Regions from separate parts of the Mesorhizobium sp. M1A.F.Ca.IN.022.06.1.1 genome, predicted to be linked through region 2. Evidence: predicted binding sites of a transcription regulator. Region 2 holds the regulator's gene; each other region holds the start of a gene.
The links. The regulator PhoB, encoded in region 2, activates phosphate uptake and scavenging genes when phosphate is short. The targets are predictions, from matches to a motif close to TGTCATNNANCTGTCAT.
Positions count from the first base shown of each region.

Region 1: EJ078_RS05305 (LTA synthase family protein) is a predicted target of PhoB. The motif match lies at 2,718-2,734, and genes of this name have one in related genera.
Region 3: EJ078_RS25665 (esterase-like activity of phytase family protein) is a predicted target of PhoB. The motif match lies at 1,966-1,982, and genes of this name have one in related genera.
Region 4: EJ078_RS16345 (alkaline phosphatase) is a predicted target of PhoB. The motif match lies at 1,862-1,878, and genes of this name have one in related genera.

Region 1 is NZ_CP034455.1:1,043,257-1,047,629, forward strand. Features, by position in the region: gene EJ078_RS05285 (acyl carrier protein) at 1-208, opposite strand, end outside; gene fabG (3-oxoacyl-[acyl-carrier-protein] reductase) at 523-1,260, opposite strand; gene EJ078_RS05295 (ribbon-helix-helix protein, CopG family) at 1,271-1,537, opposite strand; gene fabD (ACP S-malonyltransferase) at 1,566-2,507, opposite strand; gene EJ078_RS05305 (LTA synthase family protein) at 2,765-4,373, shown strand, end outside.
Region 2 is NZ_CP034455.1:3,680,299-3,684,671, reverse strand. Features, by position in the region: gene EJ078_RS17650 (ROK family transcriptional regulator) at 327-1,562, shown strand; gene phoB (phosphate regulon transcriptional regulator PhoB) at 1,879-2,568, opposite strand; gene phoU (phosphate signaling complex protein PhoU) at 2,588-3,292, opposite strand; gene pstB (phosphate ABC transporter ATP-binding protein PstB) at 3,313-4,116, opposite strand; gene pstA (phosphate ABC transporter permease PstA) at 4,113-4,373, opposite strand, start outside.
Region 3 is NZ_CP034455.1:5,403,995-5,408,367, forward strand. Features, by position in the region: gene EJ078_RS25660 (hypothetical protein) at 80-361, shown strand; gene EJ078_RS25665 (esterase-like activity of phytase family protein) at 425-1,906, opposite strand; gene EJ078_RS25670 (LacI family DNA-binding transcriptional regulator) at 2,148-3,173, opposite strand; gene EJ078_RS25675 (Gfo/Idh/MocA family oxidoreductase) at 3,371-4,373, shown strand, end outside.
Region 4 is NZ_CP034455.1:3,415,403-3,419,775, forward strand. Features, by position in the region: gene EJ078_RS16335 (TetR/AcrR family transcriptional regulator) at 1-451, opposite strand, end outside; gene EJ078_RS16340 (MFS transporter) at 530-1,813, shown strand; gene EJ078_RS16345 (alkaline phosphatase) at 1,950-3,524, shown strand; gene EJ078_RS16350 (hypothetical protein) at 3,623-3,907, opposite strand; gene typA (translational GTPase TypA) at 4,102-4,373, shown strand, end outside.

The DNA of each region.
Region 1 (4,373 bases), 2.6 Mb from region 2:
CGGCATCGCCGACAGTCAGGATGGTCTCGGCGGCGTCGTCTGGAATCTCGACGCCGAACTCTTCTTCGAACGCCATCACGAGTTCGACCGTATCGAGGCTGTCCGCGCCCAGATCGTCGATGAAGCTCGCCTGCTCCGTCACTTTGTCGGCATCGACGCCGAGATGCTCGATGACGATCTTCTTGACGCGCTCTGCGGTGTCACTCATTTGGGGCCTCGTCTTACGTTGTGTTGTCTTCGTTAGCGGGCGGAATGCCGCTAATCAAGCTGAAAGATGGTCTTGTGGGAAACGCAACGCCACAGGACCGGTTTTTGCCCGAACCGCCGGGTTGCCGGCCGCATTACACGAAAAACAGCGGGCGTCCAAGCCGAAATGGCTGTTTTCACAGGCGCCCGGGGCTCGGTCGCCCAGGTGTGTGAGATTCAGCTCAAGCCGAGCCGAAAATGGCGGCTTTCGAGGGCCGGAGCGGAAGCGCAGGAAGCCGCCGTTTGCAGGCCGGCATCACCTGAATCTCAAATACCCTAGATCATCGCCATGCCGCCATTCACGTGGATGGTCTGGCCGGTGACATAAGCCGCCTCATTGGACGCGAGATAGGCGACGGCCGAGGCAACCTCGGCGCTGGTGCCCATGCGCCGGGTGGGAATCGCCGCCATGATGGTTTCTTTCTGCTTGTCGTTGAGCTTGTCGGTCATGGCCGATTCGATGAAACCTGGGGCGACGCAGTTGACGGTGATGTTGCGGGTGGCGATCTCCTGTGCCAGCGACTTGGAAAAGCCGATCATGCCGGCCTTGGAGGCGCAGTAATTGGTCTGGCCGGGATTGCCGGTGACGCCGACCACCGAGGTGATGTTGATGATGCGGCCATGGCGGCGGCGCATCATCGGATGGGTGAGCTCACGAGTGAGCCGGAACACGGCGGTCAGGTTCACCTCGAGCACGGAATCCCAGTCGGCGTCCGACATGCGCACGAATAGGCCGTCCTTGGTGATGCCGGCATTGTTGACCAGGATGTCGACGCCTTCGAGATCGGCCTCCGCCTTATGGCCGAGCGCCTTGACCGCGTCGCGGTTGGTCAGATCCGCCGGGAAGAGCTTTACGCGGTCGCCGAGCTCGCCAGCCAGCGTTTCGAGCTTCTCCACGCGGGTGCCGTGCAGGCCGACGATCGCGCCCTGGCTGTGCAGCACCCTGGCGATCGCCTCGCCGATGCCTCCCGATGCGCCGGTGACGAGCGCCTTACGGCCGGTCAGTTCGAACATTGCTTCAACCTCATTCTTCCGGACGCCCCGCGAGCGACCCTCGTTCCGCATTTGTCATGTTGTCCAGGCCATACCAGAAGTTCTCGGCGCTCACGACCGATTCTTCACAAAGCCTGATCTGCTCCAGCACTTCCGCAGCCAGGTAATAGTCCTCGAGATCTTCGAGTCCACGCTCAACGAAGTCACGCAGGTATTCGGCTTTGCTTCGACCAGTCATCGCCACGAGATCGTCGAGGCGATGCTCGACTTCGGGAGAAAGACGGATGGAAGTAGGAATGCCGCACCTGCCAGCAAGAGTTCCCTGTTTATCCTGAAGTTGCCAGCGCCGCCTCGACTTCCGCCGCCGTGCCGATGGCGCCGGTCGCGATATCGCGGTTGATGCGTCGCGCCAAGCCCGACAGCACCTTGCCGGCGCCAACTTCGTAAAGCGTCGCGACACCTTTGGCGCCGAACCATTCCACCGTCTCGCGCCAGCGCACGCGGGCAACGACCTGCTCGACCAAGCGGCGGGCGATCTCGTCCGGGTCGCTGGTCGGCGTGACCGAAACATTTGAGACGATGGGAACCACTGGCGCGCTTTTCGCGACCCCGGCCAGCGCCTCGCGCATGATATCGGCGGCCGGCGTCATCAATGCCGAGTGAAAAGGTGCCGAGACCTGCAGCATCAACGCCCGCTTGGCACCCCTTTCGGTGCAGAGCTTCGCCGCCAGTTCGACGGCCGCCTTGGCGCCGGAAATCACCAGTTGGCCACCGCCATTGTCGTTGGCGATCTGACAGACAGAGCCTTGTGCCGCTTGGGCGCAGGCGGCTTCCACATCAGCCTGCTCCAGCCCGATGATGGCAGCCATGGCGCCCTCGCCCGCCGGCACCGCCGCCTGCATGGCGTTGCCGCGGGTGCGCAGCAGTCGCGCGGCATCGGCCACCGAAACGAAGCCGGCTGCGGCAAGCGCCGAATATTCGCCGAGGGAATGGCCTGCGACATAAGCCACCTTGTCCTTCAGCGAAAAACCGCGCGATTCCAGCGCCCTTACCGCCGCCAGCGACACCGCCATCAGCGCCGGCTGGGCATTGGCCGTCAGCGTCAGGGTTTCCTCCGGCCCCTCCCAGATCAGCTTCGACAGTTTTTCGCCGAGCGCCTCATCGACTTCCTCGAAGACATGGCGCGCCTCGGGAAAGGCATCGGCGAGGTCCTTGCCCATTCCGACGCCCTGGCTGCCCTGTCCCGGAAAGGTGAATGCGACGGCCATGTTAGCGTCTCCAGCGGCTGGTTTTTCCCTGCCTCTGGCGCAAGGCGGACGGCCAAGTCAAGCCCGCAAGCACCAGTTCAGCGGCTGTTCCAGCCGGGAGAACGGCCGAGTTCCCTGTTCTGAAAGGCTTTTTGGCGATCACACCTGATGAAAACCGCTCACGAATCGTTTGCTGGCTCTTCTTATTTCCGCCACAGGCGCTAGCTTTGTGTGACATTTCGATGACAGTGGCGTGACGCGAGTGGAAGACGCGTGACATGGGCCGGGGAAGCAAAGTGGCTAGGATCAGGAAAGGCGCGGCCAAACCCGCGCCGCAATTTTTGGAAGACGATCCGTCCACGGGCTATCTGCCGGGGCGCAGATGGCCGATTGTCCGCTATGGCCTGGCGACGCTGCTTGCCTCCGCCCTTCTGGTGTTCGCCATCGAATGGATCGTGCGCGGCGACTTCTTCGGCACAGTCGATTTCTTCCTGCAGCCCTTCAAGCCCGGCTGGACCACCATCATCGTTTTTTCGCTGGTGCTGATCGGGCTCGACGCCATTCTCGGCCGCAGCCATCAAAGCCTGATGATCGTCGCGCCGGTGACATTGGCATTGGCCTTTGTCGGTCACCAGAAATCGCACTATCTGGGCGATCCGCTCTACCCGACCGATTTCCTCTATGCCCGCCAGATCATGGCGCTGATGCCGCTTCTGGTGCGCGAGCGCCCCTGGACGGCCGTGCTGCTTGCGGCAGCGATCGTCGCCAGCCTCGCGCTGCTCGTCTATGGCTGGCGGCTCTGGCGCCGGCGTGTGCCGATCCTCAGCCGCAAGGGACGGCTGGCGCGCTTGACGCTTGCCGTGCCGCTGCTCGCCTTCTTCGTCTCGATCATGGACTACGCCACCTTCTCGTGGACGCGCGACAGGCTGCAGATCATCCCGATCATGTGGGACCAGAAGGAGAACTATGCCTCCAACGGCTTCGCGCTCGCCTTCGCGCTCAACGTGCCAATGGCGCATGTCTCGGCCCCGCCCGGCTATTCCGAGAAGACGATGGATGCGATCGCGCGTCCCGGGGTTGCCGCCTCGGTGCCGGACCAGAAGCCCGATATCATCGTGGTGATGAGCGAATCCTTCTGGGATCCGACGGAGCTTCCCGGCGTCAGCATCAAGCCCGACCCGATCCCGACGGTGCGCGCGCTGCGCTCAGGCTCGATGTTCTCGCCGGAATTCGGCGGCATGACCGCCAATATCGAGTTCGAGGCGCTGACCGGCTTCTCCAACGCCTTCCTGCCGGCGGGCTCGATTCCCTATCAGCAATATGTGCGCACGCCGACGCCGTCGCTGGCGACTTTCCTGAAGAGCGAAGGCTATAGGGCGCGCGCCATCCACCCGGGCACCAACTGGTTCTGGAACCGGGGCGCCGTCTACGCCGATTTCGGCTTCAGCGACTTCCGCTCGGAAGAGACGCTGCCGCCGATGGAGAAGCGCGGGCCGCTGGCCTCCGACGCGGCCATGACCGACGAGATCATGCGCGAGGCCGATGCCAGCGACGGGCCGGTATTCCTGTTCGCGGTCAGCCTGCAGAACCACGGGCCCTACGAGCCCTACCGCTATTACAATCCGACACATAGCGTCGACGCGCCGATCAGCACCTGGGCGCGGGAATCGCTGCTCTCCTACGCCGAAGGGTCGGCCGACGCCGATCGCGGCCTGCAGCGCCTGATCGACTGGGCGAAGAAGCGCGAGCGGCCGACCATCATCGCCTTCTTCGGCGACCACTTGCCGCCGCTCGGCCCCGTCTATGTCGAGACCGGCTTCCTCAAGGACAATGTCGCGCCGCGCAAGGAGCCGACGCCCGAGGCGGCGCTCGAGCATCACGACACGC
Region 2 (4,373 bases):
CGCGGCGCGACCCAGACTGGCCCGAAGGCGATGAGGCTTTTTTTCGAGCCTCGAAAAAATACTGATCTAACGCTAAAGCGCTGTCAACTGCAATTCTGACGGTTTTTGAGGTGGTCACGTACTTTTTTCGAGACCCGCAATAAATAATGACAGTGCCGACCGCTTCTGCCACTATCGCGCAACAGTTCGGAGGAGGCGCAGCCCGGTCCACCGAAACTTGTAAGACCAGGACGGTTCGGGTGCCGGCGTGCGGGACTGAACCGATCTGGCGCGTCGCCGAGTCCTGTGCATGATCGAGAGGCCGCGCTGACTGGGAGGAGACAAAAATGTCGGTCGGAATCCGCCACGACGATCTGCGCCGGCGCAACCGCGCCATGGTGCTCTCGGCCGTGCGCCGGGCCGGCCAGCCGTCGCGCACGGAAATCGCCGCGACCACCGGGCTCAGCCATTCGACCATTTCGGCGATCTCTTCCGATCTGATCCAGGAAGGCATCCTGGCCGAGAGCAAGCCGAGCGAGACCGCGTCTCTGAAGCGCGGCCGGCCACAGGTGGGCCTCGCGCTCAAGCCGGAGGCGGCGGCGGTGGTAACGGTGGTGCTGTCGCTCAATTTCCTCTCGGTCGCCGTTATTGATTATGCGGGCCAGGTCATCGCCGAGGAGCAGCGCCGCCTCGATACGCTCACCATGCCGCGCAACGAGCTGATCGGCGAATGCTTGGCGATCGTGCGGCGCCGGCTGGACGATCCGGACCTCGACGTCGGCAGCGTCGCCCGCATCGCCATGGGCATCCAGGGCATCACCGATTCCCATGCCCGCGCCATGCTGTGGTCGCCGATCACGCCGCTGACCGACATTCCCTTCGCCGACATTCTTGAAAAGGAATTCGGCATTCCGGCCACCATGGAGAACGACTGCAACATGATGGCTGTGGCGCTGCAGTGGCGCGATCCCCACCGCTATCGCGACAATTTCATCGCCATTCTGCTCTCCCACGGCATCGGCATGGGCCTGGTTCTGAAGGGCGAGCTGTTCACCGGCACACATTCTTCCGGCGGCGAGTTCGGCCACATGATCCATCGCCCGGGCGGCGCGCTTTGCCGTTGCGGACGCCGCGGCTGCGTCGAGGCCTATGCCGGCAACTACGCCATCTGGCGCAGCGCCATGAAGATGAGCGAGGACGCCGAGCCGGTCGATGTCGGCGACGCCGACATGCGGGCGCTCGCCGCCAAGGCGCGCGAGACGGATGGCCCGGAGCGCGAGGCCTATCGCCGGGCCGGCGAGGCGCTGGGCTTCGGCCTTGGCAGCCTGTTCGCGCTGATCGACCCGGCGCCGGTCGCCATGGTCGGCGTCAGCGCCGCCGCCTTTGACCTGATCGAGCCGGCGCTGCGCGAGGCGATCGGCCAGACCGCCGGAGGCCAGCATTCAAACTCGATCTCCTTCGATACCGAGCCGAACGAATTGCCGCTGATCCGCGAAGGCTGCGCCGTGCGCGCGCTGACCTTCGTCGACCAGGAGATTTTCGCCCCGGGCGTGCAGGCAAGAGCGGGCAAGAACGTGGCCTGAGCAGCTTCGATAGCGATCGTTGTCTTCTGTGCGTCCTGCAGACGCCGGAGATTAGCGAAGGCCCCGCAGCTTCGTCATTCCAGGGCGGAGCAGGAGCGAAGCTCCGTCGCGGAGACCCTGGAATCCATGCCATTACCTCAATCGTCGGATGAGCGGAGCAGAATTTCTGCACCGCCGCGGCGCGTGGAAGTCGCGTGGATCGTCGGGTCTGCGCCGCGTCGCGACGCTTCGTGCTCCGCCCGTGGACGGCGAAGCACCAGCGTCTCGATAACCCGCCAGCGCAGATAGAACCCGTCAGACCTTCGGTGCCCTGGATCTAATCTTCCCTGATCGCGTAGCCCGCCCCACGGATGGTACGTATGACGTCCGGCATGCGGCCGTTGTTGACCGCCTTGCGCAGGCGGCCGACATGCACGTCCACGGTGCGCTCGTCGATATAGATCGTCTCGCCCCAGACATTGTCGAGCAGCTGGCTGCGCGAGAACACCCGGCCGGGATGCCGCATCATGAATTCCAGCAGCCTGAACTCGGTCGGGCCGAGCCGGATCTCGCTCTTCTTGCGGTAGACGCGATGCGATTCGCGATCGAGCACGATGTCGCCGACCTTGAGCACGCTGGACAGCACCTCCGGCTTGGCGCGGCGCAGCAGCGCCTTGACCCTGGCCATGAATTCCGGCGTCGAGAACGGCTTGACCAGATAGTCGTCGGCGCCGGTCGAGAGGCCGCGCACCCTGTCGCTTTCCTCGCCGCGCGCGGTCAGCATGATGATCGGCAGGCGTTCGGTCTCGGGCCGCATCCTGAGGCGCCGGCAAAGCTCGATGCCGGACACCGCCGGCACCATCCAGTCGAGCACCAGAAGGTCGGGCACATTCTCCTGCAGGCGGATCTCGGCCTCGTCGCCGCGCGTCACCACCTCGACCTGATAGCCCTCGGATTCGAGGTTGTAGCGGAGCAGCACCCCCAGCGGCTCCTCGTCCTCCACCACCATGATGCGTGGCGCGATCATTTAGCAGGCACCTTCGCTGTCAGGCCGCCGGCGCCGACATCGCCGTCTCGTCCTGCTTAGGACGATTCGCGGGCAATTGCGCGCCGGTCAGCACATAGTAGGCGTTCTCGGCGATGTTGGTGACGTGGTCGCCTATGCGCTCCAGATTCTTGGCGCAGAACAACAGATGCGTGCAAGCCGTGATGTTGCGCGGATCCTCCATCATGTAGGTCAGGAGCTCGCGGAAGACGGCGGTGTATTTGACGTCGATGCGCTCGTCGTCGTTGCGGAGCTTGGCGAGCGCCGTGGCGTCGCCGGCCGCGTATTCCTCGATCACGCCCTGCACCTGGATCAGCACCAGCTGCGCCATCGAATCGATGGAGTGCGAAAGGTCGCGCGGCGCGGCGCTGACGCCGACCGAGCCGACGCGCTTAGCGATGTTCTTGGCAAGGTCGCCAATGCGCTCGAGATCGCCGGCCATGCGGATGGCGCCAACGACGCTGCGCAGGTCGTCGGCCATCGGCTGGCGTTTGGCAATCAGCGTGATGGCGCGATCGTCGAGCTCGCGTTGGCGCGCGTCCATGATGGCATCGTCGGAGACCACGCGCTGCGCCAGCGCGTTGTCGGAATTCAGCAGAGCCTTGGTCGACGCGCCGACCATCGAGCCGGCAAGATCGCCCATGTCGCGGATGAGCTGGCTGATCTGCCTCAGATCCTCGTCGAAGGAAGCGACCGTATGGGCCATGGTTATGTCCTCGTATGAACTCAGCCGAAGCGGCCGGTGATGTAGTCCTGCGTGCGCTTCTCGCGGGGCGAGGTGAAAATCTTTTCGGTCCGGTCGAATTCGATCAGCTCGCCGAGATACATGAACGCCGTCTGCCGCGAGACGCGCGCCGCCTGCTGCATGTTGTGGGTGACGATCACGATCGTGTAGTCGGCCTGCAGCTCGTCGATCAGCTCCTCGATCTTGGCGGTCGAGAGCGGATCGAGCGCCGATGCCGGCTCGTCGAGCAGGATGACCTCCGGCTTCACCGCCACCGTGCGGGCGATGCAGAGCCGCTGCTGCTGGCCGCCCGAAAGGCTCTGGCCACTGGCGTTGAGCTTGTCCTTGACCTCGTTCCACAGCGCGGCGCGCTTCAGCGCCTGTTCGACGCGATTGTCCATCTCGGCCTTGCTGATCTTCTCATACAGCCTGACGCCGAAGGCGATGTTCTCGTAGATCGACATCGGGAACGGCGTCGGCTTCTGGAACACCATGCCGATCTTGGTCCTGAGCAGGTTGAGGTCCTGCGAACGGTCGAGGATGTTCTTGCCGTCGAGCAGCACCTGGCCTTCGGCGCTCTGCTTCGGGTAGAGCTCGTAGATGCGGTTGAGCACGCGCAGCAGCGTCGACTTTCCGCAGCCCGAAGGTCCGATGAAGGCGGTGACGCTGCGCTCGGGCAGCGACAGGTTGATGTCCTTCAGCGCCTTCGACTGGCCATAGTAGAAGTTGAGGTTCTTGACTTCGATCTTGGCCTTCTCGGCGGTCGTCTCGGCTACGTTCAGGTCGGTGGACAACATCGGTTTCATCTGTCCTCTCTGCGTCCGGTAAGGCTGCGGGCGAAGATGCTCAGCCCGAGAACCGTCAGGGTGATTATCAGTGCGCCCGTCCAGGCCAGTTGCTGCCATTCCTCATAAGGGCTCAGCGCAAACTGGAAGATGGTCACCGGCAGGCTGGCCATCGGCGCGTTGAGATTGCTCGACCAGAACTGGTTGTTGAGCGCGGTGAAGAGCAGCGGCGCCGTCTCGCCCGAAATCCGGGCGATCGCCAGCAATATACCGGTGAC
Region 3 (4,373 bases), 1.7 Mb from region 2:
CAATCATCGACGGCGGTAGCGGCAATGGGTTGACCGCAGCAGCTTGCCCCGCGCATGCTGCCAGAAAAGGAGTTCGGCATTGACCGATTGGATCGGAATCCTGAAGGAGCAGACCGCCACCGGCGAACAGATGGGCCGGGATGTGCCGAAGATGCTCGCCAACCCCGATATCAGCGAGGCGCAGGTCAAGACCCTGTTTTCGGCACTGGAGCAACAGGCCGACTTCGCGGAAAAGCTGCGCCTGGCGCTGGAGAAGTTCGGCCATGACTTTCCCGTCATCAAGGGCGCAGAGCGGCTGGAAGAGCGCTATGCCGACCTTGCCGCCTCGGCGGCAGAAAAACTGAAAGCGATGCGGCAGTAAGAAGCCGCTATCTTTCCACGAGACGCTCGAACCGCCTGTCCGGCGTAAACCAGGTAATCGCAACTAGTTTGCGGCGAGACTGTTCCCCGACAGGCCGGGCAGGGTAACCCGATAGACCAGGAAGGTGGTGTCGACATCGGCGCCATCCTCGGCCTTGTACGGGGCACCGACCTGGAAGCCGTCCTGGGTGAGAAAGTCGTTGTCGTTGGCGACGAACAGGAAATAGTCGTCAGGCAGCTTCGGGTCCAGCACGCTCACCAGCGACATCGCCTCCCACTTCTCCGAGAGGTTGTTCCTGTCGTTCGGCGCGCCGTTGTGCAGGCCGAAACGGCCGAGTTCGCCCTTGTCGTTGATGTCGATGAACGAGGTGAGCTTGGCCGGCGTCACCGACGGATCGAGCACGCCTTTCGGCGCAACCGGCTTGTCGGCGGCGTCGAATGGGCCGTTGGCGATATCGGTGGCCGCGGACAGGTCGACGATCTCGATCTTGCGGTAGACCGACTCGGCGTCCTTCAGCCCCTGGCCGTTGCCGCTGTCGCGTGCCAGCATCAAAAAGCTCTTGTCGGACAGCGCCACGATCTCGCTCTGCGCAGCCACTTTGATCTTGCCCTTGGCGTCCTTGAACACCGGCAGCGGTACGACATATTCGTGCGCCAGCTTGAGGTGGGCGAGGTCGGAGGCGTCATAGACCAGCGCGCGGGTGTTCCGGCGGGTCGAGCCGGAATCGCCGCCATCCTGGCGCGGCGCCGACTGCAGCACGGCGATCAGGAACTTGCCGTCCGGCGTCATCGACATGCCTTCGAGGCCTTGATTGTTCTGGCGGCCAGTCTCGGGATCCTTGGGATCCGGCTCGGCGGCACCCGGACCAGGATTGTCGGAAGCGAAGTTCGGCTTGCCATGGCGTATCGGCACCAGGGCCGCCGGCGGCTGCGTCGCCGACATCAGGCGGCCGTCGGCCGAAAAGCGATAGATGTTGGGGCCATATTCGTCGGAAATGAACATGGTGCCGTCGGGCAGGCGCACGACCGCCTCGTCGTCGAGCGAAAGCTTGCCATTGTCGGCCTGCGGCAGGATCGGCATGTCGCCGGCAGCGGGGCGCACGCCGTTGAGCGGATCGAGGCCGGTGGCGTCGGCGCCCTTGTCGTCCGTCAGGAGCATGGTGTCGACGAGCGTTGCCTTGACGCCCGACTGTTCCTGGCCGGCGGCGGGCGCCGCGCCCGGAGGGGTCGGGGTCAGCTCGATTGCAATGGTGTTCAAGCGGGGCCGGTAGTCGGTGGTGCCGGCGACGTTGTAGCCGCGGTCCGGCAGCAGCCAGAGCGAGCCTTTGTAGCCGGCGCCGTCACGCGCCCAGCTCTTGGCGTCGATTGCCATGCCGGAGCCCGAACCAAAGGTCTCGCCGAACTTGTCCTTCTGGCTGGCGGGGATGCGGCCAACGCCGATCAGCCCCTTGTTGACATGGCCAACACCCTCGGCGAGCGCAGGGCTCAGCACGGTGAACAGGGCTATTGCCGCGCCAAGCGCGACAGTTCGGTTGAGGTGCTTCATGATGTCCCCATGTGACGAGCAGAGCCGGAATGGCGTCACATCGGGTCTAGGACGCGAACATGATACTTGCGTGACAGGAGTGGGGCTCCTTCCTTCTCCCCATGTGGGAGAAGGTGGATCGGCGCGCAGCGCCGAGACGGATGAGGGGTGTTCCAGCGGAGCGAGACGTTGGCTTTCCTGGAGCACCCTCATCCGTCGCCTTCGGCGTCTCCTTCTCCCGCAATGGGAGAAGGAGAGGTGCTCAATCGCTCTCGCGCGCGACGAGCTCCAGCGGCCAGACTTCGCGGATCGTGCGTGGCCCCTCCGGACCGGCATGGGCCGGGAGTGACGCCAGCAGCATCTCGGCCAGCCGCCGGCCCATCGGCTCCAGCGCCGGACGGAAGGCGGTCAGCGTCGGCGAGAAGTAGCGGCAGAGCGGCGTGTCGACGATGACGATCACCGCGATGTCGTGGCCGGGCCTGATGCCCATCTCGGCCAGTGCCTTGCAGCCGCCGAGCGCCATCGCGTCATTGTTGAAGATGATGGCTGTCGGCCGGTCCTTGGAGAGCATGACACGCGGCGTCACCTGGTAGCCGCCGGTCTCGTTGATGAAGCCGTCGGCGATCAGGCCGGGGTCGACTTCGATGCCGTGCCGCTTCAGAGCCTTGCGGTAGCCGTCGAGGAACAGGTAGCCGAAGTTGAGATCAAGCGAAGGGCGGATGGCAGCTATGCGGCGGTGGCCGCGCGCAACCAGCCGGTCGACGGCTTCATCACCCGCCCTCTCGAAATCGATATCGAGCGAAGGATAGGTGTCGCCGCCGGATTGACTTCGGCCAAGCGTGGCGAAGGGAAAGCCGGCCTTGCTCAGATAGTCGATCCGATCGTCTTCCCGCCGTGTATTGGCCAACACGACCGCGTCGGCCCGGCGCGTCTCAACCACGCGGCGCAGCCTCTCCTGCTGATATTGGCCGGGCTCGCCCATGACGACCATCAGATCCAGCTCATGCTCGGCGAGCCGCGCCTGCAGGCCGGTCAGGAATGGAATGAAGAACGGCTCGCCATATTGCTGGTCGCCGGGATGCGGTTGCAGCATGAAGGCGATCGAGCGGGTGGCGCCCTGGCGCAGGCTGCGGCCCGACTGGTTGGGCGAATAGTTCAGCTTCCTGGCCGCCTCGAGCACGCGCTGGCGCGTCTCCGCATTGACGTCGGCGCGGCCGTTCAGCGCGCGCGACACGGTGCCGATCGAAATGTTCAGGTGACGCGCGAGATCGTGGATGCTGGACGCCAAGGCAGGTTCTCCCCCTGACTTCGCTAGCACCGGCCGTCCTTCAGGCCAAGCAGTGGATGTCGATTTTCGCGAGCAGGTGATTGACATTCTACGCCATCGGGTGTGTTCTCGTAAACGTTTACGGAAAAACGTTTACGGTGAAGCCGGAAATGCCGTGACACTCGGCCTGGAGGGGCCGAGCGGAGGAGGAGCGCTGGATGATGAAGGTCGTCCTGGTCGGGTGCGGAGCCATGAGCAGGCAGTGGCTCGATGCCGCGAGGCAGATCGACGGGCTTGCCATTGCCGGCCTTGTCGATCTCGATGCCGAGCGGGCGCAGGCGAGGGCGCGCGAGTACGAGCTCCCCAATGCCGTCATCGGCACCAGCCTCGATGCCGTTCTCGATCAGACCCGGCCCGATGCCGTGTTCGATGTCGTGGTTCCTGCTGCGCGGCGCCAGGTCGCGCTTTCAGCCTTTGCCCATAACTGCCATCTGCTCACCGAAAAGCCGCTTGCCGACAGCCCAGAAAATGCGCGCGCCATCATCGAAGCGGCGCGCCGCGCGGGGCGGGTCCATGCCGTGGTTCAGAACCGGCGCTATGTCGCCAATGTCAGGCGGATCCGGCGGTTCCTCGATTCCGGCGCCATCGGCAAGCCGACTAGCATCCATGCCGACTTCTTCGTCGCGCCGCACTTCGGCGGCTTTCGCGAGGAGATGCGCCACGTGCTTTTGCTCGACATGGCGATCCACACGTTCGACGCCGCCCGCTACATGGTCGCCGGCGAACCGGCCGGCGTCTATTGCCAGGAGTGGGAGCCTGCCAATTCCTGGTACCGTCAGGGCTCGTCGGCCAGCGCGGTGTTCGATTTCGGCGGCGGCAAGGTCTTCACCTATGCCGGTTCCTGGTGCGCGGACGGTTTCCGCACGAGTTGGGAAGGCAGCTGGCGCATCGTCGCCGAGCGCGGCAGCCTGTTGTGGGACGGGCATGACGGGTTGAAGGCCGAGGTGGTTGCATCCGGCCGCGACGGTATCATCGACAAGACCCAGTCGATCGAGGTGCCGGCGCTCGACGCGGCCGACAGAGTCGACGGCCATCTCGGCATCATCCAGGATTTCATGCGCGCGATCGAGACCGGCACCGAACCGGAGACGCGCGGCACCGACAACATCAAAAGCCTAGCCATGGTCTTTGGCGCCATCGAAAGCGCAGAGACCGGACGCC
Region 4 (4,373 bases), 260 kb from region 2:
CGCGCAGGCGCCGGCGCAATTCCTGCTTGTTGTTCTCGCTCACCACCCGCGCGGGATGGCCGTGCTCGGGATATTCGACCGCCGCATTGGTCATGCCGCAGCCGCGATAGTCCGGCCTCTGCGTGCGTTTGCCCACGCGGGTGAGGAAAGCGATGATCTGAGCGCGCGGGTTGCCAGGATGCGCGTCCACGGCGTCGTCGAACCGCTGCCAGAATTCGAGGTCGTACTTGCGCAGATAGGAAGCGGCGAGTTCGTCCTTGGACGGGAAGGTCCGGTACAGGCTGGGCTTGGTGACGCCGGCGCGCCTGACGATCTCGTCGACGCCGATCGCCCGGATGCCTTCGCGATAGAACAGATCGCGCGCCACGTCGAGGATCTTGTCGGCAGCCTTCGGCGCCGGTGCCGTGCCGGCTCCGCTGATCGACGCTTCAATTTTATTGTCCGATGGCATTCAACAAACTCGCTTGACAATGTTACTGACCGGTACGTATGAATGGCGCCGCTCCATTGCAACGTACCGGTCAGTAACATGATAGCTCATTCCCGTCCCTTTGGCCAGCGCTACGCCTTCGTCGTCGTCGCAGTCATCTTCTTCTGCCTGCTGATCGCCGCCGGGCTTCGTTCCGCGCCGGCGGTCATGATGCTGCCGCTGGAAAAGAGCTTCGGCTGGCGGCGCGATGTCGTCTCGCTTGCCGCCGCTGTCGGCATCTTCCTCTATGGCCTCACCGGGCCGTTTGCCGCGGCGTTGATGGAGCGGATCGGGCTACGCCGCACGCTGCTTGCCGCGCTGCTGATCATGTCGGGTTCCACAGCGCTCAGCCTGCTGATGACCAAGCCGTGGCATCTGCTGCTCACATGGGGGGTATTTTCGGGCATCGGCTCGGGCGCGGTCGCCACCGTGCTCGGCGCCACCATCGTCAATCGCTGGTTCAAGACCAATCGCGGCCTGGTGATGGGGCTGATGTCCGCCTCGAGCGCGACCGGCCTGCTGGTGTTCCTGCCGCTGCTCGCCTCGTTGGCTCAGTCGGGAGGTTGGAAGCCGGTCGCCGTTGCCATCGCCATTGCCACGGCGGCTCTCGTGCCGCTGGTCTTTCTGCTGGTGCCGGAGCGCCCGGCTTCCATCGGCCAGGTGCGTTATGGCGCCGATGCCGACGACGTGCCGCCGGTGTCGCCGGCCGCGCAAGGCAATTTCCTGGCGCATACGCTGAACACGTTGCGCCGTGCCGCGGGAACCAGGGTGTTCTGGTACCTGTTCGCCACATTCTTCGTCTGCGGTTTCACCACAAACGGCCTCGTCGGCACGCACCTCATCGCCTTTTGCGGCGACATGGGCATCGGCGAGGTGCAGGCAGCCGGGCTGTTGTCGATGATGGGCATCTTCGACCTGATCGGCACGACGCTGTCCGGCTGGCTCACCGACCGTTTCGATCCGCGCAAGCTGCTTGGCGTCTATTATGCCGTGCGCGGCCTGTCGCTGATCTATCTGCCCTATTCCGGCTTCTCGGCCGTCAGCCTGATCATCTTCGCCGTGCTCTATGGGCTCGACTGGATCGCCACCGTGCCGCCGACGCTCAGGCTCGCCAACGAAGCTTTCGGCGACCGCAGCGGCCCGATCGTGTTCGGCTGGATCGTCGCCGGCCACCAAGTGGGCGCCGCGGCGGCGGCGGCCTTCGGCGGCACGATGCGCGAATTGCAGGGCAATTACGAGCTTGCCTTCCTGATCGCCGGCATGACCGGCATAGCCGCGGCCTGTATTTCGCTCTTGATCAACACGAGCAAGCCGGCTTTTGAGCCGGAACCGCAGGCGGCGTAAGCGCGACTTCCCCTTCTCCCGCAAGGGGAGAAGGGGAGAGCTGTGACCTGTTATCAAAATTTCATGGTTCCGATATGCGCCTGAAACATTGAGGCCGGAGGTTGGCGGTCCCGTTCAACGCCATCCGGAGACAGCCATGAACAAGCTCTCGTTAACCCGCCGCGCTTTCGTCACCTCGGCCAGCGCCTTTGGCCTAGTCGGCGCCTCCGGACTCGCGTTGCCTTACTATTCGCGCGCCAATCAGCGCCCGGCCTTCACCCACGGCGTCCAGTCCGGCGATGTCGACGCCACCTCCGGCATGGTCTGGACCCGCACCGACCGGCCGGCGCGCGTGATGTACGAAGTGTCGACCACCGAAAGCTTCGCCGACGCCGTCAGGCTGGCGCCGCTCGATACCTCGCCCGCCAGCGACTATACGGTGAAGCGGCTGCTCACCGACCTCGCCGCCGACCAGGACATTTTCTACCGGATGACGGCCGCCGATCTTTCCGACATCAACGCCGTCTCCGAGCCGATCGTCGGCCGTTTCCGCACCGCGCCGGCGTCGAAGCGCGACGTGCGCTTCGCGTGGTCGGGCGACACCGCCGGCCAGGGCTGGGGCATCGACGAGACCGGCATGAAGATCTACTCCACCATCGCCAAGCACACGCCTGACTTCTTCCTCCATTCCGGCGACACGATCTATGCCGACGGCGCCATGAAGGACGAGGTCGACCTGCCCGGCGGCGGCAAGTGGAAGAACGTCGTCATGATCGACGGCAAGCGCAAGGTTGCCGAAACGCTGGACGAGTATCGCGACCAGTGGAAGTACAACATGATGGACAAGCACGTGCTCGCGCTTAGCGCCATCTGCCCGACCTTCTACCAGTGGGACGACCACGAGGTGGTGAACAACTGGTCGGATTCGAAGGACCTGACGACCGACAACCGCTACACGGAAAAATCCATCCCTGTGCTGGCGGCCCGCGCGGCGCGCGCCTTCCATGAGATGACGACCATCCGCTACGAACCTTCGGAACCGGGACGCGTCTATCGCAAGATCGCCCACGGGCCGCTGCTCGACGTGTTCTTCCTCGACATGCGCTCCTATCGCGGCCCGAACGGCCCCGACATGGAGGACACGCTGACGCCGAAGTCGCGCATGCTCGGCGAGCAGCAGACGCAGTGGCTGAAGCGCGAGCTGGCGAATTCCAAGGCGACCTGGAAGATCATCGCCGCCGACATGCCGCTCGGCCTCGTCGTCTGGAACGACGCGGCCAAAAAGGCCGGAGCCGAGGCGGTCAGCAACGGCGACAATGGCACGCCAAAAGGCCGCGAGCTCGAGTTCGCCGACCTGCTGCGCTACATCAAGAACGCCGGCATCACCAACACGGTGTGGCTGACCGCCGACGTCCACTATACGGCGGCGCATTACTACAATCCGGACAAGGCGCAGTTCCAGGATTTCAACCCGTTCTGGGAATTCGTCTCCGGCCCGATCCACGCCGGCACCTTCGGTCCCAACGATCTCGACATGACCTTCGGGCCCGAGCTGAAGTTCATCAAGGCGCCGAGCGCCGAGCAGGGCCAGAACCTGCCGCCATCAGCGGGCCTGCAGTTCTTCGGCCTGGTCGACATTTCCGGCGCCACCGAGCAGCTAACGGTGCGGCTGATGGATCGCGACGACAACGAGCTCTACAACGTCACGCTCGATCCGGTGCGGTCGGCTTAGGGTCGGCGCCAGGCACCCCCCTGTGCCCTGCCGGACAGTCCGGCAGGGCACAGGGGGGTGTCCCGGAGTGCCACCTTTGTCAGGTAGCCGTCGCAATATTAATCCGGATAGCAGGTCGCGGGAATGTTCGGCCAGACGGCGGTGTCGCAGTTGACTGCCTTCTGGCGCTGCTTGAAGGCGGCGCTGACCGGGCCGGTGACGATCGGGTCGACCCCGTCCGGGGCGTCGGCAAACATCTGCTGCGCGGTTTTGGCATCACGGGGCGAGGGGTCAGCTTCTCTCAGGGCGGCCGCCGACTGTGCGGCGCCAGCCGCAACAAGCACGCCAAGCGCTGCCCACGCGAAAACCGGACGCAATCTGGACATCTGATCGGTCATGAACATGAAATTGCCCGGCCCCTCAAAGGTTCCGCCTTGGTTAACAGAATCATTTCACACCAAGACGTTTAAGAATCAGTGACCATTTATTTGGGGCGGGGCCTCCCCTTTCGCAATTGCGAAAAACCTTGTATGAGCCGCCCAACCGAAAAAGGCGGCGCTTTCGGGCCTGCTGCCTGCAACGCTCCCGAGACCAGACAATGAACCTCCGCAATATCGCGATCATCGCGCATGTCGACCATGGGAAAACCACGCTCGTCGACCAACTCCTGAAACAGTCCGGCGCCTTCCGCGAAAACCAGCGCGTCGCCGAGCGCGCCATGGACTCCAACGACCTCGAAAAAGAACGCGGCATCACCATCCTGGCCAAGGCGACCTCGGTCGATTGGAAGGGCACCCGCATCAACATCGTCGACACGCCCGGACACGCCGACTTCGGCGGCGAGGTGGAGCGCATCCTGTCGATGGTGGA